DNA from 3 places in the Acetatifactor aquisgranensis genome. Region 3 is predicted to be linked to each of the others. Evidence: predicted binding sites of a transcription regulator. Region 3 holds the regulator's gene; each other region holds the start of a gene.

Region 1 (7,255 bases), on a different contig from region 3:
TGGACTATATCACGGCTCCGCCTCGTATGGCGCTGTATATGGAATACAGTACGAAGATATACGATATTTATTTAAGGCATATGGCGCCGGAGGATATCCATGTCTATTCTATTGACGAGGTGTTCATAGACGCCGCCCAGTATCTGGAGGCCTGCCATCTTACCGCGGCAGAGTTCGCGGAGCGGATGATACAGGAGATCCTGAGAGAGACGGGGATAGTGGCCGCGGCCGGAATCGGCACGAATCTGTATCTGTGCAAGGTCGCCATGGATATCGTGGCCAAGCATGTGGAGCCGAACCAGGACGGAGTGCGGATTGCCGAGCTGGATGAGATGGAATACCGCAGGCTCTTGTGGAGCCATCGTCCCCTGACGGATTTCTGGCGGGTGGGCAGGGGATATGCCAGGAAACTGGAGGAGAACGGGCTGTATACCATGGGGGACATAGCCAGATGCTCCCTGGGAGGGTGCTCGGACTATCACAATGAGGAGCTGCTCTACCGGCTCTTCGGCGTGGGCGCGGAACTGCTGATTGACCACGCCTGGGGATATGAGCCCTGTACCATTGCGGATGTGAAAGCATACAAGCCCGATGGGAGCAGCATGGGGGCCGGACAGGTGCTGCAGTGTCCCTACGATTTTGAAAAGGCAAAGCTGGTAGTCCGGGAGATGACGGATTTGCTGGTGCTGGATCTGGTGGACAAAGGTCTGGTGACGAACCATATGGTGCTGACCATAGGCTATGATGTGGAGAGCCTGACGAATCCGGAGATACGAAAGGCGTACAAGGGCCCTGTCACCACGGACCGATATGGGAGGAAAGTCCCGAAACATGCCCATGGTACAGCCAATATCGGCAGATGGACATCCTCCACCAGACTGATCATGGATGGGATGATGGAACTGTACGACAGGGTTGTAGACAGAAGCCTGCTGGTGAGGCGGGTCACAGTGACGGCGGGGCGGGTGATGAAAGAGAGCGAAATCGTGGCGGAGGACTCCTATGAGCAGCTGGATATTTTCACGGATTATGAGGCGCTGCTAAGACAGCGGGAAGAGGAGGAGGCTGCTCTGAAGCGGGAGCGGAAAATGCAGGAGGCTATTCTGTCCATCAAGAAGAAATTCGGCAAGAACGCCATCCTGAAAGGGATGAACCTGGAGGAAGGGGCCACCACGGTATCGCGCAACGGGCAGATCGGGGGGCATAAGGCTTAGCGCGGCTGGGGACGGCGCAAGAATGGAACCGCGATACAGCGACCGGGAAGGGCATAGGGCGACACGGCTGAGGAGTTATAGCAGGACAGGGGAGACGGAATGGGGACATATGAGAGGGACGGAAAATAGGATGGCGGAAAATGAGCCGGCGAGGACGATGCCGGATGAAAAGAGGGCGGCAGATAACGGGGTGGCGGGCATGGCGGCAGCAGGGGAGAGTACAGCAGATGCAGCGGTTGTGAGAAAGATAGAGACAGCAGGGGACTGGGCGGAGGACAGCCACCGATATGACGATATCATAAATTTGCCCCGCCATGTCTCTGTGAAGCACCGTCAGATGCCGGTGTCCGACAGGGCGGCGCAGTTCATGCCTTTTGCGGCCCTTACCGGATTTGGGGATTCCATCCGGGAGACAGGACGGCTGACCGATGAGAGGATGGAACTGGAGGAGGACGTCATGAATAGCCTTGACGGAAAGCTGCAGTATCTAAGTGAGCGGCTCGGCGGCTGTCCGGAGATTTCAGCCACCTTTTTTCAGCCGGACCTTAAAAAGGCGGGCGGCGCCTATGTCACTGTCACAGGACGGATAAAGAAGATAGATTTGTATGACAGAATCCTCCTCATGGAGGACGGCACGGGGATTCCCATGAAAGATGTGGTGGAACTGGAGGGCGAAATATTTTCCGATTTGGACAGATAGGGCGGCGAAAGCGGTTGTTTTTTCCCTGATTTTGTGGTATACTTGCACAGGTTTTTATGCAGAAAAGATACAGGTAAAGTCGCAGATACGACAAAAGAATATATGGGAAAGCGTTGGGATGACAGATGGAAAGCAGAATCCGGGAGATATCCGCAATTCGGGTCACGATAGGGCGGGCGAAGCTGGCGAGAGATGAAAAAAGCGTCCAGAAGATATTTGAGGTGCTGGAAAAGTGCCTGATTCCCTGTGAGTGCATGGCAATCAACATCGACTGGCTGGCAATTGTGATAAGGAAATCGGAGGGCGGAAAGATAAACCGCTTCATCGCCATGCTGAAAGAGGAGCTGGACGGAACCAGTATCGAGGTGAACGGGGAACTGAGGCTGCTCTATATTGAGCAGGGGCATTTCACAACCCGGAGAATCGGCATAATCGTCTCCAGTCTTTCCATGCAGGATATAGAAATCAACATGCAGCGCTATGTACGGTGCGAAGACAGGCTTGTAATCGGCGTGTCCGTGGAGGATGTGAGCAGGGCGCACCGGATTATCAGGGGGATTCTGGATGCGGATTATCGAATCTGAACCCCGTGTGCGGCGGGATGTTTAAAGCCGCGCATCAGCTCAGGCCGCTGTCATACTCCGTGACGGACGATATCCGTATACGGTTCTGCGATACTTTCTGATATAGGATACAAGAACTCCTTGCTTTTTCCCGGACAGTCTATTATAATAGAAATACAAAATATAGGCAGAATAATCAATAAGAACACAAGATATAGAATTCAGCCGTATCCGTTGAGCTGACGGTGCGGCTATCTGTATGTCGAGTGGGCGAGGAGCGATGGTATGATGAGGATTCAGAAAAGAGACGGACGCGTGGTGCCTTATGAGGAGGAGAAGATTGTAGCCGCCATTCAGAAAGCCAATAACGAGGTGGAGGAGAAAGACAGGGCCGATCAGGCGCTGGTGGAGGAGATACTGGAGGCCGTGCAGGGAGAGGAACAGGAGCTGCAGGCCGTGGAGCATGTGCAGGACATCATCGAGAGGCATCTGGTGCAGCACAATAAGTACGCCCTTTCCAAGAAGTACATTGTATACCGCTATCAGAGGAGCCTTCTGCGCAAATCCAACACCACGGATGAATCTATCCTGAAGCTGATCCGCAATGAGAACAAGGAGCTGGCGGAGGAGAATTCCAATAAGAATACCCGTCTCGCCTCCACCCAGCGGGACTATATCGCCGGGGAGGTCTCCCGGGACGTGACCAGGCGCATGCTGCTGCCGGAGCACATCTCCATGGCCCATGACAACGGCGTGCTCCATTTTCATGACGCGGATTACTTTATCCAGCCTATCTTCAACTGCTGCCTGATCGACATCAAGGATATGCTGGACAATGGAACCTCCATCAATGGGAAGATGATAGAGTCCCCCAAGAGCTTCCAGGTGGCCTGTACGGTCACCACCCAGATTATCGCCGCCGTGGCCAGCAACCAGTATGGCGGGCAGTCGGTGAACATCAAGCATCTGGGGAAATATCTGCGCAAGAGCAGGGAGAAGTTCCGTGCCCAGCTGGATGAGGAATTCGGAGGTTCCCTTGACGAGGCCGCAAAGGAGAAAATCGTGGAGCTGCGCCTGCAGGACGAGCTGCGCTCCGGCGTCCAGACCATTCAGTACCAGATTAATACACTGATGACTACAAACGGACAGTCGCCTTTCGTGACTTTGTTCCTGCATATCGACGATGAGGACGAGTATGTGGAGGAGACGGTTCGGATTATCGAGGAAATCCTGAACCAGCGCATTCAGGGAACCAAGAATGAAAAGGGAGTCTACGTGACACCGGCATTCCCGAAGCTGGTGTATGTGCTGGATGAGAACAACTGCCTGAAAGGCGGAAAATACGATTATGTCACCCGCCTTGCCGCCAGATGCTCGGCGAAGCGCATGTATCCGGACTATATTTCGGCAAAAAAGATGCGGGAGAACTACGAGGGCAATGTGTTCTCCTGTATGGGCTGCCGTTCTTTCCTGTCCCCCTGGAAGGACGAGAACGGAAACTATAAATGGGAGGGGCGGTTCAACCAGGGCGTGGTCAGTCTGAACCTCCCACAGATAGGCATCATCTCGGGAGGGGACGAGGAGATTTTCTGGAAGCGGCTGGACGAGCGGCTGGAATTATGCTATGAGGCCCTGATGTGCAGGCATAAGGCCCTGCTGGGTACTCTGTCCGATGTAAGCCCCATCCACTGGCAGTACGGGGCCATCGCCCGGCTGAAAAAGGGAGAGAAGATTGACAAGCTGCTCTACGGCGGATATTCCACCATGTCCCTGGGCTATATCGGCCTCTATGAGCTGACCTGGCTCATGAAAGGCTGCAGCCATACGAAGCCCGAGGGCAAGGAATTCGCCCTGCGGGTCATGGATTACCTGAAAGAGGCTGCCGCCGGATGGCGGGAGGAGACGGGAATCGGCTTCAGCCTCTATGGGACGCCTGCGGAGACATTGTGCTACCGCTTTGCCCGCATCGATAGGGAGAAATACGGCGACATCCCCAACGTGACGGACAAGGGATATTACACCAATTCCTATCATGTGGATGTACGTGAGCCAATAGATGCATTCACGAAATTCCGATTTGAGAGCGAGTTCCAGAACAAATCCCTGGGCGGCGCGATTTCCTATGTGGAGGTGCCCAATCTCCTGAACAATGTGGAGGCCGTGGAGGAAGTGATACGTTTCATCTACGACAATATCCAATACGGCGAGTTCAACACCAAGTCGGACTATTGCCATGTCTGCGGATATGACGGGGAAATCATGGTCAATGAGGACAATGAGTGGGAATGCCCTCAGTGCCGCAATAAGGACCATTCCAAGATGAATGTCACCAGGCGCACCTGCGGGTATCTGGGAGAGAATTTCTGGAACATGGGCAAGACAAAGGAAATCAAGTCGAGGGTGCTGCATCTATGAATTATGCGACTATCAAGAAGACGGACGTGGCCAATGGCCCCGGCATACGGGTGTCCCTGTTCGTCAGCGGCTGTACCCACCGCTGCAAGGGATGTTTCAACAGCGAGGCCTGGGATTTCGGCTATGGACAGCGCTATACGAAGGAGACGGAGCGGGAAATCCTGGAGGCCCTTGCGCCGGAGTATATCCGTGGACTGAGCCTGCTGGGCGGGGAGCCTATGGAACCGGAGAACAGAGGAACGGTGCTGTCGCTGGTGAAAAAGGTGCGGCAGACGTACCCCGGGAAAGATATCTGGTGCTACACAGGGTATGACTATGAGAAAGACCTGCTGCAGTGGGCGGAGCGGGAAACGCCGGACGAAAGCCATGAAGCGCAGACGGCAAGGCTGCTCTCCCTCATTGACGTGCTGGTGGACGGAGAGTTCGTGGAGGAGAAAAAGAACCTCCGCCTGGCTTTCCGGGGGTCGGAGAATCAGCGGCTGATTGACGTGAAAGAGTCTCTGCGCCAGGGCAGGACCGTGTGCCTGTGAAGCCTGTAACGGTTTCTTGTAAGGAGCTTTCCGGCGGGAAAGCTCCTTTTGTGACGGCAATTTCTATGACAGACCGTGTGAAATCAGGCGGATGGTGAGCTGAATCATGTCCTCCATGGGCTCTTTCCGTCCGCCTTTTACCCATTGCCTGTAGATCCCGGTGAGGCAGTTATTGATATAGATAATCAGATAGAGCCTCTTGTCGGGAGGGTATTGGTCATAATCTTCGTCAAAGCAGAGAATGTCTTCGCTTTCAGCCTGCGTTTCAGCAATAGGGCAGTGTCCCTTGCTGTTCAATATCTTTTCATCCAGCTTATCTGCGGATTCCGAAAATGCATAACAATTGCGCACGATTTTTTCCAGGTCGGCGGGAAACTTAGCATCTTTGACCGGTTCCAGAAAACGCTTCATTGTGTCCGTCTGCATCTTGTGCAGCAGATTATCCATGGAAGCATAGTGCAGATAGAATGTCTTGCGGTTGATTTGGGCCCGCAGAGACAGTTCTTGTATGGTAATCTGCTGATAATCCATTTCCGCCAGCATCTCCCGGAAATTTTTCTGTATCAGAGCCTCTGTTTTCTGGTAACGCAAGTCCTCCTGCTTTTTTCTCATACGAACCTCCCTGATGCTATTCCGGAACATTCTGTGGTTTCGATTAATCTACATTTTCTGGAGAATGTGGATTAAGTAACAAATTCTGACAATTGACCATTGATATGCCGATTCGATTTGAATTATAATACAAAAGTGAGTAATAAGCAATAAAATATGAGCAAAAGCTGAATCTAAGGAAAGTGAGGAAAAAACATGGGAAAACTCGAAAAAATTGAAAAACTGGCAAGTAAGGGCAAAGCAGATAAGTTGCTGGGATTTGTAGGCGACAAGGATAAGGAAGTGAGATTGGCGGCAATTGCCAGTGTCTCCGGCATGATAGAAAATGAGGATGTCCGCAATACTGTAGTCGGACTGACGGAAGACGCGGACCCGGATATCCGCAAGGCTGCTATAACGGCTCTGGGTTCCGGCCGGGGCAGCTATGTGGAAACCAGACTGAGGTACTGTCTGACTCATGAAAAGGACGAGAATGTGCTTCAGGCTGTAAGGGCTGCATTAGAAAATATTAAGAAATAAAAAAGCTGCTGCCCGATGCAGAATCCATTGCGCGGGTTCTGCATTTTGCGGCAGCTCTTTTTAAGATATGTGCAAGTCTGTGCCGGTGAATGGTTTGAGAGTGTCATGGCGCTGTAAATGCATCTGGGATTCAGGGCAGGCTGTCGATCAACCGGTTCAGCTGGATGAAAAATTCATCGGATTCCACCAGCTTCAACTTATCGTAATAATATACGGCGTCGTAGACAGAAATCATAAGCGTGCGCCATTCCGTGGTGATGAGGCCGTTTTCTCCCGCCGGGTTCTCCGGGTGGTATTCCACAAGGGTGTTCTCCGGGATGTCCAGTTCCACATCTAAGGCATTGTCCGGGCAGAGAGTATCCCAGTCCGTGGTGACGATGTAATCTCCGTCCATGGTGACCTCAATCTGGGGATGGTGCGGGTAGAGGGTGGTGTAGCGGCCGTCCCTTGTAAGGTCGCCGCCTGCGTATTCTTCCCATATCTGCAACTCGCTGTCCAGGTCACAGACAGGGATGACATAGCTGCGGCCAGCTTTCAGGGAAAAATAGGAATCCATCAGATAGGTGTCATCTTCTATCAGGACGGAGGTGTCGGACAGAGATTCATCTCCGTACCATACACGGTCTACCGTCAACTTGTACACTACGGAAGAGGACTGGTTGTGGTACAGCTCCTTAGGGCCGAATTTGTCATTATAGGTAT
Region 2 (7,255 bases), on a different contig from region 3:
GATGGTAATGCTTGTAATCGTAGTGGTGGCGGGAGTGGCTACGGCCATCGGCATCAATATGGCGAAGAAGAAAGCCTCCAGAAATGAGGCGGTGGCTGCTATCAAGGGCAGCAATGAGTAGGTTCACCACTGTCCTTTGGGATGTGGACAATACGCTCCTTGATTTCTCTTATTCCCAGCAGCATGCGCTGACGCAGTGCTTCCGCTCTATCGGGAGAGAGATTACCAGGGAGCAGATTGATTTGTATGTCCGTATCAATGATGATTACTGGAAGCGTCTTGAGCTGGGTGAAGTGACGAAGGAGCAGCTGTTGACAGGACGCTTTCTTTTGCTGTTTGAAAAGCTGGGCATAGAGGGCGTGGATATAGGGGCTTTCACGGAGGAATATCAGACTGCCCTGGGGAGGGTCTTTGCCTATCTGGATGATTCGCTGAGTATCTGCAAGGCCCTGCGGGGTAAGGTGCGCCAGTATGTCATCACCAACGGCGTCACGGCTACCCAGAGAAACAAGCTGGAGCTTTCCGGGCTGGCGGAGGTGATGGACGATATCTTCATCTCGGAGCAGGTGGGAAGCCCGAAGCCTGCGCCCGCCTTTTTCGATTATTGTCTGGAACATATCGAGGAAAAGGACAGGTCCAGGATTCTGATAGTGGGCGACAGTCTTACCAGCGACATCAAGGGCGGCATACAGTCCGGGATCCCTGCCTGCTGGTACCATAAGGCGGCAGGCGGAAAGGATGTCGAGCCTGGGGCGGCCAGGCCTGACTATGAGATTGATGATTTACATAGGGTGTTTGAGATTCTGGGATTGCGCGGTGACTGTTAGCGGGAGCGCGGAGAACAGCGCTTGAGTTCGGCGCAGGGCAGAAAGGATAGAGAAGGATATGGCCAGGGCATCTGGACAGAAGCTGAAGCTTCTGTATATCGTGAAGTTCTTATCGGAGAATACCGATGAACACCATCCCGCCAGCACGGCGGACATCATCGCCCATCTGGAGGCCAATGGCATCCATTCCGAGCGCAAGAGCGTCTACGATGATATGGAAAAACTGTGTGATTTCGGCTACGATATCGTACAAGTCCACAGTCGGCTGGGCGGCGGCTATTACATGGCCGGCAGGGAGTTCGAGCTGGCGGAGCTGAAGCTTTTGGTGGACGCTGTGCAGTCATCCCGGTTCCTCACCACGAAGAAATCCCGGAGCCTGATCAGGAAGCTGGAGCAGATGGCCGGAAAATACGATGCCGGGAAGCTGCAGCGCCAGGTGTACGTGGCCGGGCGCATCAAGACGGAGAACGAGAGCGTCTACTACAGCATCGACAATATCCACAGGGCCATACAGGAGAACAGGCAGATTTCTTTCCAATACCTGGACTGGAACCTGAAAAAGGAGCTGGTGCCCAGAAACAACAGTGAAAGGACGGTGAGCCCCTGGGCGCTGATCTGGCAGGACGAGAATTATTATCTGGCCGCCTATGACGGCAGGGATGCCTGCATGAAGCACTACCGGGTGGACAAGATGGGAAAGGTAGAGGTGTGCAGGGAGGCCAGGGAGGGGCTGGAACAGTTCGAAAAGGTGGACCTGGCCGCCTATACCAATCAGGTGTTCGGCATGTATGGAGGAGAAGAGGCGGTGGTGACGCTGCAGCTTCCCGACAGGCTGGTGGGCGTGGTGCTGGACCGCTTCGGGAGAGAGGCGGATATCCGGCAGATGCCGGAGGGGCGTTTCCGCGTCCGGGCGAAAGTGACGGTGAGCGGCCAGTTCTTCGGCTGGCTGGCGGGCATAGGAAAGGATGTGGAGGTAGTGAGTCCCGATGCCGTCAGGGTGCAGTACAGGGGCTGGCTGGCGGATATCATGTCCTCTATGTCGGATGATTAATTATAAAATGTTATGGCAGCAGGAGGTTCCTGCTGCCTGTTTTTATTCAAAGAGCGGGATGTGCCCAAACTGTTTATGGGTGGTTCTGTGAAAAGAGAGCCTTAAAAGGACAGCAAAGTGAAATTATCCGGATTTGGTACATTAGTCCGAAAGGGCTTGACAGTAGGATGACACTGTGTTATATTTTAATAGTCGGCACAATGTCATACATTAAGGAGGATGCGGATATGGTACAGCAGATATCGGATGCCGAACTTGAAATCATGAAAATCGTATGGGGAAACCCGGAGGATGTGACGCTTTTTTCCTATATTATGGACGGTCTGGCGGCCAGGGGGAAGCCCTGCCAGAAGAATACCCTGATTGTGCTGTTGTCGCGGCTGATGGCCAAGGGCTATCTGAGCGCCAGGAAGATCGGCCGCCGGAACGAATACACCGCGCTGGTCTCGGAGACGGCGTACCAGACGGCACAGACGAAAAGCTTTCTGGACAAAATCTATGAGGGGAGCGTGAAAGGGTTGGTCTCCAACCTGATTTCAGGCGATTTGCTGACAGAGGAGGAGCACGAGGAATTGAGGAAGCTGCTGGAGCAGGGGGAGGAGAAGCCATGAACACTGTTTTGAAACTTATTTTGTCCATGTCCTTTTCCGGCGGGCTTCTGATTCTGGTTCTGTTTTTGGGCAAAAGATTTGTGAAGGACAGAATCAGCCGGCAATGGCAGTATTACATTTGGCTGGTGGCCGTTCTGCGGCTGCTGTTTCCTTTCGGGCCGGAGACGAATCTGCTGGGAAATGCCTATCAGGACGTAGACCGGGCCATCAGCCAGACGATGACCGGGACGGCCGATATGCAGCAGGCTCTGCCGGATGCGGCGGGAAGCGTTTCTGTCCCTTTTATGGAGACAGGGGAAGACGATGAAAATGTAGTCGATGAGGCGGAGGCGTTGCCGTCCGCTCATCTGTTCCGGGATTTCTGGGCGGGGCTGACAGAGCATGCCTGGCTGGTCTGGCTGGGGGCGGCGCTGGGTCTGCTGATACGGAAAGTGACAATCTATCAGGGCTTTGTTCGGTATCTTCGCGCCGGGGCTGCGCCGGTTCCTGACATTGCGGTATTGGACCGGTTTTCCGCGGCGGCAGAGCAGGCAGGCGTCAAAAGGCCGGTAGAGCTATGGGTCAGTCCGCTAATCTCTTCGCCGCTGCTGATCGGCTTCTTCCGTCCGTGCATCGTTCTGCCGGAGACGGATATTTCTGAAAAAGATTTTTATTATATCGTTCTGCATGAGCTGACGCATTACAGGCGGGGGGATATGTTCTATAAGTGGCTGGTACAGGTGACGGTCTGTCTGCATTGGTTCAATCCTCTGGTGCATCTGATGGGGCAGGAGATTACAAAGGCCGGTGAGTTTTCCTGCGACGAAGCCGTTCTGGCAAAAATGGGCGGCGATGCGCGGGACTATGGGAAGACCTTGCTTGACGCTATGGCGGCGGTGGGGAAATACAGGGAAAGTGTCGGCGCGGTCACTTTGAATGAAAATAAGCAGCTATTGAAAGAAAGGTTAGGTGCCATCATGAATTTCAGGAAGAAATCGAAAGCGATACGGATCTTGACAGGCGCGCTGACGCTGTGCGTGGTTTTAGGGGCGGCTTTCGTGGGCGTTTACCCCATTGCCGCCGCAGCCGGGCAGCCATCCGGCGGGGAGTCGGTGTCCGGGCAGGGAAGCGGATATGGGAGCGGGGCTGGAGCCGGGAACGGGACCGGCGACGAAATCAGGAACGGCTCTCCCGCCCGGGCGGGGACAGGAGCGGATGACAAGGATTATGATTCCCAGGCAGAGCGGTACTATGAGGCTGGCAGCCTGCCCCTGTTCCAAATCGCTTTCTCCCGGCTGGACGAAGAGGCGCAGGACAAATGGCTGGACAGGATTTACGCCGATGATCAAATCGGATTCTGGAACGCCGCGGTCAATCTGCTGGACGAGGACGGTACTTTGATTCAGCGCTATGCGGACAAAGCCTACAGGGACGACGACATCTCTTACTTTTCTGTCCTGGCCATGCATATGAGCGAGGAGGCGCTGGACAAATGGCTGAGTAAGGCGTTGGAGGACGAAAAGTGGAGTTTCCAGTCCATGCTGTTCAACGCGCTGAACCGGGAGGACGAATTTGACGAACTGAAAGAAGAATGGGAAAAAGAGTGGAAGGAAGCGCAGGCGGCGGAATACCGGGCGGTAGGTGTCACGATGGACGGCAAGAATTATTACTACCAGGGGCAGCTGGTCGATATCTTTCTGGACATCCGGCCCGGCAAGGCTTTCTGGACGCTGAACATGAACCCGGCGGGAACCGTCAATATCAAGATTATCCGCGATGGGGACAATCAGATTACAGGCGCTGATTACATGACGGACGCGGAAGTGGCTGAGCTGCTTGAGGGTCATGATGATGAGGACGTACGGGATGGGGATGGCGACAGAGGCGATGAAGCGGGGGATGACAGGGATGACGATGGGCAGGATGACGGGGACAGCGACGATGACAGCGACGGTTGGCATCAATCTGCCAGCGGCAGAACCTGGTATCCCCGGGTCATCCCGGTGGATCTGGAGAGTGTAGCCGAGGGCCGGGTGGTTTATCTGGGGGAGTACACCCTGTCCGAGGGCGACAGGCTTTGGTATGCCGTCCGGGCGGAGACGGGAAACGGTATGCAGGTGGGCTTCGCCGAACCCGGGGAAGAATCTTTGGAAACCACCTATTGGACTGTGGAGAATCGCCGTCAGGAAGATGAAGGCCTGGAATGCATCGCCAGCTTTACCCTCCGCCCGCTGGCAAAGCCCGGAACCTATAAGCTGTTCCTCCGGGCGACGGATGGGGATTTGGGAAATGTAAAGGGCAGCATCTCCATTGGATTTGTGGCAGACGCAATTGAATTTGGGGCAGACGCGTCTTAGGCGGACATGACAGCCGGCGTCCCGGGTTCCTGGCGGAACCTGGGAAACGCTGGCCTTTTTTACCGGACAAACGTAATTCAAACAATAAAGCATCTCTAAACCAAAGATTGACAAGCATTCCCTTTTTTCATATACTGGTATGTACACGGCACAATATATTGGAATTTGGAAAAGACGGAACACTATATTTTGTATTAAAAAAGCGTCTTAGGAAAGCAGGTATTTTCATGGAACAAAAGCGATTCTGTGGAACAAGGGCATTCCCAAAATATCCTGATGGAATGCGCGGATGCTGGTAAGGAGAAGGGATGGGGCTATGAACATGGAACAGAGTCAGACAGCTGCAGAGAACATCAACTATGGAGAGAAGTACAAGCCCGCCAGGGAAGTGTGCGTGATCAAAAAGGACGGCAGCAAAGAGGCTTTCAACGTACAGAAAGTAATCAGTGCCGTGGCCAAGAGCGCGTACAGGGCCCTGGCGAAATTTACCGTAGAGGAGGAGAGCCTTATCTGTCAGCATGTGATCGATAAGGTGGACGAGCTGGGGATGGACGAAGTTCCGATACCTGTCATGCATAATATCGTAGAGAGCGCCCTGGAGCAGGTGAAGCCGGTAGTGGCCAAGAGTTACCGGGACTACCGCAACTATAAGCAGGATTTCGTGCGCATGCTGGACGATGTGTACAAGAAGAGCCAGTCCATCATGTACATCGGCGACAAGGAGAATGCCAACACGGACTCCGCCCTGGTGGCCACCAAGAGGAGCCTGGTGTTCAACCAGCTGAACAAGGAATTATATCAGAAATTTTTCATGACTACGGAGGAAATCCAGGCATGCCGGGACGGCTATATCTATGTCCACGACATGTCCGCCAGGCGGGACACCATGAACTGCTGCCTGTTCGATGTGCAGAATGTCTTGAGCGGCGGCTTCGAGATGGGGAATGTGTGGTACAATGAGCCGAAATCTCTGGACGTGGCTTTCGACGTCATCGGGGATATCGTGCTCAGCGCCGCCAGCCAGCAGTACGGCGGATTTACCGTTCCCAGCGTGGATCTGATACTGGAGCCTTATGCTGAGAAGTCCTATCATCGATATATCGAGAAATACCAGCGCCTGGGCATAGAGAAAGAAGCCGCAGAAGCGGAAGCCTACGCGGATGTAGTCAGGGAGTATGAGCAGGGCTTCCAGGGCTGGGAGTATAAATTCAACACAGTGGGAAGCAGCAGAGGAGACTATCCTTTCATCACGGTGACTGCGGGCACAGGGACTGGACGGTTCGCCAAACTGGCCACCATGACTATGCTGGAAGTGAGAAAAGGCGGCCAAGGCAAGAAGGAGCATAAAAAGCCGGTGCTGTTTCCAAAGATTGTGTTCTTATACGATGAGAATCTTCATGGGCCGGGCAAGCCCCTGGAGGATGTGTTCGAGGCTGGAGTGCAGTGTTCCGCCAAGACCATGTATCCTGACTGGCTGAGCCTGACGGGAAAAGGGTATGTGGCCAGCATGTACAAGCAGTACGGGCGCATCGTGTCCCCCATGGGCTGCAGGGCGTTCCTGTCCCCCTGGTATGAGAGAGGGGGCATGCACCCGGCTGACGACCAGGACAAACCTGTGTTCGTGGGACGGTTCAACATCGGGGCGGTGTCGCTGCATCTGCCCATGATTCTGGCAAAGGCCAGGAAGGAGAGCCGGGACTTTTACAAGGTGCTGGACTATTATCTGAATCTGATCCGCCAGCTCCACATCCGTACCTATGCCTATCTGGGCGAGATGCGGGCCTCCACGAATCCTTTGGCTTACTGCGAGGGCGGCTTCCTGGGCGGGCACCTGAAGCTCACGGACAAGATAAAGCCGCTATTGAAGTCTGCCACTGCCAGCTTCGGCATCACGGCGCTGAATGAGCTGCAGGAGCTGTACAATGGCAAGTCCCTGGTGGAGGACGGGGAGTTTGCCGTGGAGGTGCTGGAGTACATCAACAAGCGGATCAATGAATTCAAGGAAGAGGACGGCAATCTGTACGCCATCTACGGCACGCCTGCGGAGAATTTGTGCGGGCTGCAGGTGAAGCAGTTCCGCAATAAATACGGTATCATAGAGGGCGTCTCCGACAGGGAATATGTGAGCAACAGCTTCCATTGCCATGTGGCGGAGGACATTACGCCTATCCAGAAGCAGAATCTGGAGAATCGTTTCTGGGATTTGAGCAATGGCGGGAAGATTCAGTATGTGAAATATCCTATAGATTATAACATTGAAGCGATAAGGACGCTGATTCGCCGGGCCATGGATTTGGGCTTTTACGAGGGGGTCAACCTGTCTTTGGCTTACTGCGATGACTGCGGCCATCAGGAGCTGGAGATGGACGTGTGCCCCAAGTGCGGCAGCCGCAACCTGACCAAGATTGACCGCATGAACGGCTATCTGTC
Region 3 (7,255 bases):
CCTGTCTGCGTAGTGGGGAGGGCGGTGTTCGATGAATTGTGGGAAAGGGACGAAGAGGGCTTCCGAGCGGTCCCCTATCACAGCATCGGGAAGAAACATGGCATCCTGCCAGGCTATCTGCTTCCGGAACTTGTTCTGGAGACAGGAGGCATGAAGTATCGTTTTACCGATGTGTATGTGGCTGTCAGCCATGAGAAAATTTCAGCTGCGGACAGTGCGGGCGCAGAGTCCGTGAATATGATAATCAATCCCAGGCTCTTTGCGAAGGCCAAAAATGGGAGGCCGTGGGAAACGGCAGAATGAGAGGCGCTATGATACTGAAGGTCATGATACCGGGAAAAATGCAATTTAAGATGATTCACAGGGATAAGCTGCTCCTGCGCAAGGAGGGCGAGATTCATTATATCGGCGGTGCCGAGGTGCTGCCTCCTCCGCTGGAACTGGAAAAGGAAAGCCAGGTCATAAGCGACCTGGGGACGGAATACGACGACGAGGCAAAGGCTATCTTGATTGAGCACAATCTGCGTCTGGTGGTATACATAGCAAAGAAATTCGACAATACCGGTGTGGGAGTGGAGGACCTGATATCCATCGGGACCATCGGTCTGATCAAGTCCATCAATACTTTCAAACCGGACAAGAATATCAAGCTGGCCACCTATGCCTCCAGATGCATCGAGAACGAGATACTGATGTATCTGCGCAGGAACAACAAGACCAAACTGGAAGTCTCCATCGATGAGCCCCTGAACGTGGACTGGGACGGGAACGAGCTCCTGCTGTCGGATATCCTGGGGACCGACGAGGATGTCATCTACCGGGATATCGAGAACGAGGTGGAGCGGAAGCTCCTCATGGGAGCCATCAGCAAGCTGTCGGAGCGGGAGAAGCGGATCATCAAGCTGCGGTTCGGACTGGGCACCAAGGATGGGCAGGAAATGACCCAGAAAGAGGTGGCCTCCCTTCTGGGGATTTCCCAATCATACATATCCAGGCTGGAAAAGAAAATCATGCGCCAGCTAAAAAAAGAGATGAGCAACCATATTTAGGCTATGCAAACGGGAAAAAATAGGGTAGAATAAATATAGTGGACAGTCAGGAGGGATTTACGGCTGTCACACAAAATGAACGATGAGACAGGTATAAAAACGTTGATACAACGAGATGATATATTATCGATGGAATATTTGAAGAAGACGGAGTTTACGGGCTGCCACCAGGGCATGCGCTACCGTCTGGAGGGCATTACCGATGCGGAGGGCGCCGCCGGTGGGACCGGCGGGAAAAAGCTCCTCTGTACGGTATGGCCGGAGCCCTTTGCTTTTTTTAAGACACCTGAAGAGAAGAGGGAGACTGCTGAGTTTCCCTTTGGGGAGGACGGCGTGGCAGAGGCCATCTGCTGGATGAACGAAATGCTTTCTGAGAAAAAAGAAATCTGGGAGCATGCCAGGGAAAACTGGGACGAGTACTGACAGCTTTTCCGACGCGCTCTGATGAGCCGGACCTTCCGCAAGAAGCTGCGGAGAATACGAAATGTTTGCATATATATATCGGGATATGATGTCCATGGTGAGGTTCCTGCCCTACGGCCTTGCTATGGGGCTTTTGTTGGCATCTCTTTTTTTGTGGGGAATAAACGGTTTCAGGAGTCGAAAGGGGAAGACGCCGGTGGCGAAATTTCCAGTGGCGGCTTTTGTCGTTTACATCTCTCTGATGCTAATCATCACCTTTTTGTCCAGAGAGAGCGGGGGCAGCGAGGGCTTTGATCTGGAGCTGTTCTCCACCTGGGGAATCAATGACAGGAATAACGCTTTTGTCATAGAGAACATACTGCTCTTCGTGCCGTATGGCTTTTTGGGCTGCCTGGCCTGTAAGCGGTGCGGGCATTTGCTTCACTGCCTGGTATTGGGAGCGCTGACCAGTCTGTGCATTGAGACCATGCAGCTGATTACGGGGCGGGGGATATTCCAGATAGACGATATCCTGACCAATACTTTGGGGGCTGTGACAGGATATCTGTTATACAGGCTGTTTATGCTATTTCGGAAGCTGGGGAAGAAATGAGGGCTGAAGCGGTGCGTCAGGTGAGGATGCCGGATTGGATGGGAGGTTCTATGTAACGGTGACCGCGTCAGGCGGTCAGATAGTTGCGCATGGAGCGCAGGGCATTTTTTTCCAGCCGGGAGACCTGGGCCTGGGAGATACCTATGGCTTCGGCTACCTCCATCTGGGTCTTCCCCTCAAAAAAGCGCAGGGAGATGATTTCATGCTCCCTGGGGTTCAGGCGCTTCATGGCTTCGCTGAGGGAGAGATGTTCCACCCAGTTCTCTTCCTTATTTTTTTTATCGCTGATCTGGTCCATCACATAGAGGGTGTCGCCTCCGTCCGTGAGGATGGGCTCGTAGAGGCTCATAGGATTTTGGATGGCGTCCAGAGCGTAGGCGATGTCCTCTTTTGCGATGCCGATTTCCGTGGCGATCTCCTCGATGGAGGGCTCCTTTAGATTCTTCCTGGTCAGGGCGTCCCTGGCGTAGATTGCCTTGTAGGCAGTGTCCTTTAAGGAGCGGGAGACGCGCAGCTGGCTGTTGTCCCGCAGGAAACGCCTGATTTCCCCGATGATCATAGGCACTGCATAGGTGGAGAACTTCACGTTCAGGGAGGTGTCGAAATTGTCTATGGCCTTGATCAGGCCGATACAGCCGATCTGGAACAGATCGTCCACATTTTCATTGCTGGAGGAGAAGCGCTTGATGACGCTTAAAACCAGACGCAGATTTCCCTCAATATAAGCCTCTCTGGCCCTCTCGTCCCCGGCCTCGATCTGTTTGAAGAGAGCTTCTTTCTCGTCCGCTTTCAGCAAGGGGAGTTTTGAGGTATTCACCCCGCAGATTTCCACTTTTCCCTGTGTCATTTCCTTCCTCATTTCTGCGCGTGGAGCGCGTTGGATTATAGTGGTAGTATGTACCCGGAGCAGAAAAATATTCCCTGCAGAAGCAGGAAAACGTAATTTGTTCCTGTAGGCCGTTCTCATATTTCCCATATACCGCATACTTGTATATAGAAGCAATGTTTTATGGGAAAGGAGGATTTCCATGCTTTATTCGGAATTGAAGAGCAAGGATGTCATCAATATCAATAATTGCAAAAAGCTGGGCAGGGTATGCGACCTGGAGTTCGATGCCTGCAGCGGCTGCATCTGCAAAATCATGGTGCCCGGGGGGAACAAGCTGCTGGGATTTTTGAACTGTGAGCCCAACATCGTGATTCCTTTCAAGGACATCAGACAGATAGGGCCGGACATTATTCTCGTTGACATTCACTGTTGAATATGATACGTTAGGGATGATGGCAGGCATGTAGTGTACCGGAAGAGGAGAAGAATCATGAAATGTCCGTTTTGCAATCATGAAAATACAAGAGTGATCGATTCCCGGCCTGCGGAGGAGAACAATTCCATCCGCCGCAGACGGGTCTGCGATGAGTGCGGGAAACGCTTTACCACCTATGAGAAAATCGAGACCATTCCGCTGATTATCATCAAAAAAGACGACAATAGAGAGACCTATGACCGGTCCAAGATAGAGGGCGGCCTGTTGCGGGCCTGCCACAAGAGGCCGGTGAGCGCCCAGGAGATTACCAGGCTGGTGGATGCGGTGGAGAATGAAATCTTCAACAGAGAGGAAAAGGAGATTTCCAGTCAGGTCATAGGGGAGCTTCTGATGAATAAGCTCAAAGACCTGGACGCGGTGGCCTATGTGCGCTTTGCCTCCGTGTACAGGGAGTTCAAGGATGTGAATACTTTTGTGGATGAACTGAAGAAGATGCTGGAATAGCGTGAGAAGATTTTCAAGCGCCAAAGTGTATGGCGCTTGAAAATCTGCATCTCACGTATCCGGCCGTTTATTCCTCAGGAAGCCGTAGAGGCAGAGGAGATAAAGGATTCCCAGGGTCAGCTGGCTGGCCAGAAGGCCCCAGAGGAAGCCTCTGACTCCGAAGCGGGGGACGGCAAAGAAGATGAAAGCCAGCCGTATGAGCAGGCAGACCGCATTCATGGCAAATGTATGCCCCGCCAGCCCCAGCCCCTGCAGGATGCTGGACAGTGTGGTGTCCAGATAGAGGAAGGGGCAGATGAAGCCCAGGGTGGTGATGAAGTAGCCGGCGAGGGGGCTGTTGAAGAGGGTGGTGCCTGCCCAGTTGCCGAACAGGACGAATACCCCCAGGCATCCAAAGCCCATAAGCCCGCAGTATTTTACGGTGCGGACGGTGGCGCTGCGTACAGCCGCCATGTTCCCCAGGGCGTAATTCTCCGAGATGACGGGCAGCAGCAGGACGGCCACGGAGCTGGTCAGGGCATTGGGAAAGTAGATGAAGGGCATGGCCATGCCGGTGAACACGCCGTAGACGCTTAAGGCAGTGGCATTGTCATAGCCGTAGAGCCTGAGTCTGGCGGGGATGGACACGGCTTCCACGCTCTGAAGGAGATTCAGGACGATGCGGTTGGCGGTCAGGGGCAGGGCCAGGGCCATCAGCTTGCCGAAGAGGACGGCGTTTCCGCTTCTTCCGTCTGCAGGAGAAAGCCTGGAAAAGGATTTGCCCGGAAGTTTCCCGGGCCAGACAGCAGCTATGGTCAGCAGCATGGAGGCCAATTCCCCCACGGTGAGTCCCAGCACCGCCACGCTGACAGAGGGCGTGCGTCCCATCGCCAGGATGCGGGAGGAGACTATGTATACACAGCCTACGCGGACGATTTGCTCCAGAAGCTGTGCCCCGGCCGGAATCCCGGCTTTTTTTATGCCGTAGAAATAGCCGTTGATGCAGGAATGCACTGCGCCCAGGGGGATGGAAAAGGAAAGGATGCGCAGCATGGAGGCGGTGCGGGACTCCTGCAGCAGGGTCGCGGCGATGGTATCGGCGAAAAAGAACAGCACGGCATTGCAGATCAGTGACAGGGGAAGGGAAACGCACAGCCCCGCCACAAGAGGACGGCGGGAGGGAATTTTCTGCGTCGCGGCCTGTTCCGCCACCAGCTTTGAGATGGCGGTCTGGTATCCGGCGGCAGTCAGGGAAAAGGACAGGGACAGTACCGGGCCAAGCAGCTGGTAGATTCCCATGCTTTCCTCGCCGAACTGGCGGGAGAGGTAGATGCGGTACAAAAAGCCGATAAGGCGGCTTGCGATTCCGGTGGCGGTAAGGATGAATGTGCCCACAATCAGGGGGTGATGTTGCTTTGTTTTCATATGGATTTTGGGACTTTCGTTTTTCATTATTATATTCCAAAGGTACAAATGGCAGAACAGCAGGGGAAAACAAGAGACAGTTGACAGAGCGGATAGGAAGTGGTATATTGTGAATATAATTCCTAGTAAAATAGTATGAATTAAAACAGAGGCTATAAGAGAAAGGAGCGACACGAAAATGATATATCTGGACAATGCGGCCACCACAAAGACCGCCCCGGAGGTAGTGGAGGCCATGCTGCCCTATTTCACGGAAATGTACGGGAATCCCAGCGCCATCTATTCCCTTGGATCTGCCGGGAAAAAGGCTATAAACGAAGCCCGCAGGACCATAGCCGGGAGCATCGGCGCCGGACCTGAGGAAATCTATTTTACGGCAGGCGGAACAGAGGCGGACAACTGGGCGGTCAAAGCGGCCGCGGAGAGTTACAGTGAGAAAGGAAAGCACATCATCACCACGAAGATAGAGCACCATGCGGTTCTGCACACCTGCGAATATCTGGAGAAGAGGGGATATGAGGTGACCTATCTGGACGTAGACAGGGACGGAATCGTGGATCTGGAGGCACTGAAAGCGGCCATCCGCCCTGACACCATTCTGATCAGCGTCATGTTCGCCAACAATGAAATCGGCAGCATAGAGCCCATTGGGGAAATCGGGGCCATTGCAAAGGAGAGGGGTATCCTGTTCCACACGGACGCGGTGCAGGCTTTCGGGCAGATTCCCGTCAATGTGGACGAACTGCACATCGACATGCTCAGCGCCAGCGCCCACAAGCTGAACGGCCCCAAGGGCATCGGCATGCTCTACATCCGCGGAGGCCTGAAAATCCGTTCCTTTGTACACGGCGGGGCCCAGGAGAGGAACAGACGGGCGGGGACGGAGAATGTCCCCGGCATCGTTGGATACGCCGCCGCGGTCCAAAGGGCGCAGAGGCTCATGGAAGAGAAAGGCAGGCGGGAGAGGGAGCTTCGGGACTACCTGATTGACCGGATTGAGAAAGAGATTCCCTACTGCCGCCTGAACGGCCATCGGGAAAAGAGGCTTCCCGGCAATGTGAACTTCTCGTTCCGGTTCGTAGAGGGGGAATCGGTGCTCATCATGCTGGATATGAAAGGGATATGCGCCTCCAGCGGTTCCGCCTGTACCTCCGGCTCCCTGGACCCCTCCCATGTGCTGCTGGCCCTGGGGCTGAAGCATGAGGAGGCCCACGGTTCTCTCAGGATGACCCTCTCGGAGGAGAATACGAAAGAAGAGATGGATGTCGTAGTAGAGCACCTGAGGCAAATCGTAGGCAGGCTCCGCGATATGTCACCGTTATACGAGGATTTCCTCAAATCGCAGAAAGTCTGATTTTCACAGATACGGATTATATCAAGACCAGGAGGAATTTATGTACAGTGAAAAAGTAATGGATCATTTCCAGAATCCAAGGAATGTGGGAGAGATAGAGGATGCCAGCGGCGTAGGGACTGTGGGGAACGCCAAATGCGGCGATATCATGAGGATTTTCCTGGATATTGACGAAGAGGGGATTATCCGGGAGGCGAAATTCAAGACCTTCGGATGCGGGGCCGCTGTGGCTACCAGTTCCATGGCCACGGAGCTGGTCAGGGGCAGGACCATCCGGGAGGCTCTTCAGGTGACCAATAAGGCGGTCATGGAGGCGCTTGACGGCCTGCCGCCGGTGAAAGTGCACTGCTCCCTGCTGGCGGAGGAGGCGATACACGCTGCCCTCTGGGATTACGCGCAGAAGAACGGAATCGAGATTGCGGGATTGAGCAGGCCGAAATCCGATATCCACGAGGGCGAAGAGGAGGAGAACTGGTAGAAGCCTGGTAGAAACCGGTAGAAAGATTCTCCCACTGTCTGGACAATTCCCCGTAATTCTGATACAATCATACTGATTCGCGGAAACGGCGGTAAGAGATTCTGCGGAAAATACGATTGAATGAAAATAAAGGAACGAGGAAACGGAAGTGAAGTCCATGGACAGGAAACTGGAACAGAGCAGAAT

The links. The regulator NrdR, encoded in region 3, represses ribonucleotide reductase genes. The targets are predictions, from matches to a motif close to CACAANATNTTGTG.
Region 1: the regulator NrdR is predicted to act here: its motif matches at 2,684-2,697, upstream of nrdD (anaerobic ribonucleoside-triphosphate reductase).
Region 2: the regulator NrdR is predicted to act here: its motif matches at 5,006-5,019, upstream of nrdD (anaerobic ribonucleoside-triphosphate reductase).

Annotation. Positions count from the first base shown of each region.
Region 1 is NZ_CALPDH010000002.1:93,954-101,208, forward strand. Features, by position in the region: gene NFS35_RS02110 (Y-family DNA polymerase) at 1-1,214, shown strand, start outside; gene NFS35_RS02115 (hypothetical protein) at 1,237-1,914, shown strand; gene NFS35_RS02120 (hypothetical protein) at 2,040-2,498, shown strand; gene nrdD (anaerobic ribonucleoside-triphosphate reductase) at 2,766-4,892, shown strand; gene nrdG (anaerobic ribonucleoside-triphosphate reductase activating protein) at 4,889-5,422, shown strand; gene NFS35_RS02135 (TetR/AcrR family transcriptional regulator) at 5,486-6,034, opposite strand; gene NFS35_RS02140 (HEAT repeat domain-containing protein) at 6,230-6,553, shown strand; gene NFS35_RS02145 (hypothetical protein) at 6,684-7,255, opposite strand, start outside.
Region 2 is NZ_CALPDH010000021.1:66,118-73,372, forward strand. Features, by position in the region: gene NFS35_RS17925 (hypothetical protein) at 1-121, shown strand, start outside; gene NFS35_RS17930 (YjjG family noncanonical pyrimidine nucleotidase) at 114-827, shown strand; gene NFS35_RS17935 (helix-turn-helix transcriptional regulator) at 886-1,878, shown strand; gene NFS35_RS17940 (BlaI/MecI/CopY family transcriptional regulator) at 2,106-2,489, shown strand; gene NFS35_RS17945 (M56 family metallopeptidase) at 2,486-4,825, shown strand; gene nrdD (anaerobic ribonucleoside-triphosphate reductase) at 5,148-7,255, shown strand, end outside.
Region 3 is NZ_CALPDH010000010.1:25,540-32,794, forward strand. Features, by position in the region: gene NFS35_RS10200 (sigma-E processing peptidase SpoIIGA) at 1-303, shown strand, start outside; gene sigE (RNA polymerase sporulation sigma factor SigE) at 312-1,049, shown strand; gene NFS35_RS10210 (hypothetical protein) at 1,179-1,472, shown strand; gene NFS35_RS10215 (VanZ family protein) at 1,534-2,064, shown strand; gene sigG (RNA polymerase sporulation sigma factor SigG) at 2,132-2,911, opposite strand; gene NFS35_RS10225 (PRC-barrel domain-containing protein) at 3,093-3,326, shown strand; gene nrdR (transcriptional regulator NrdR) at 3,384-3,833, shown strand; gene NFS35_RS10235 (polysaccharide biosynthesis protein) at 3,885-5,264, opposite strand; gene nifS (cysteine desulfurase NifS) at 5,416-6,591, shown strand; gene nifU (Fe-S cluster assembly scaffold protein NifU) at 6,632-7,069, shown strand; gene lepA (translation elongation factor 4) at 7,227-7,255, shown strand, end outside.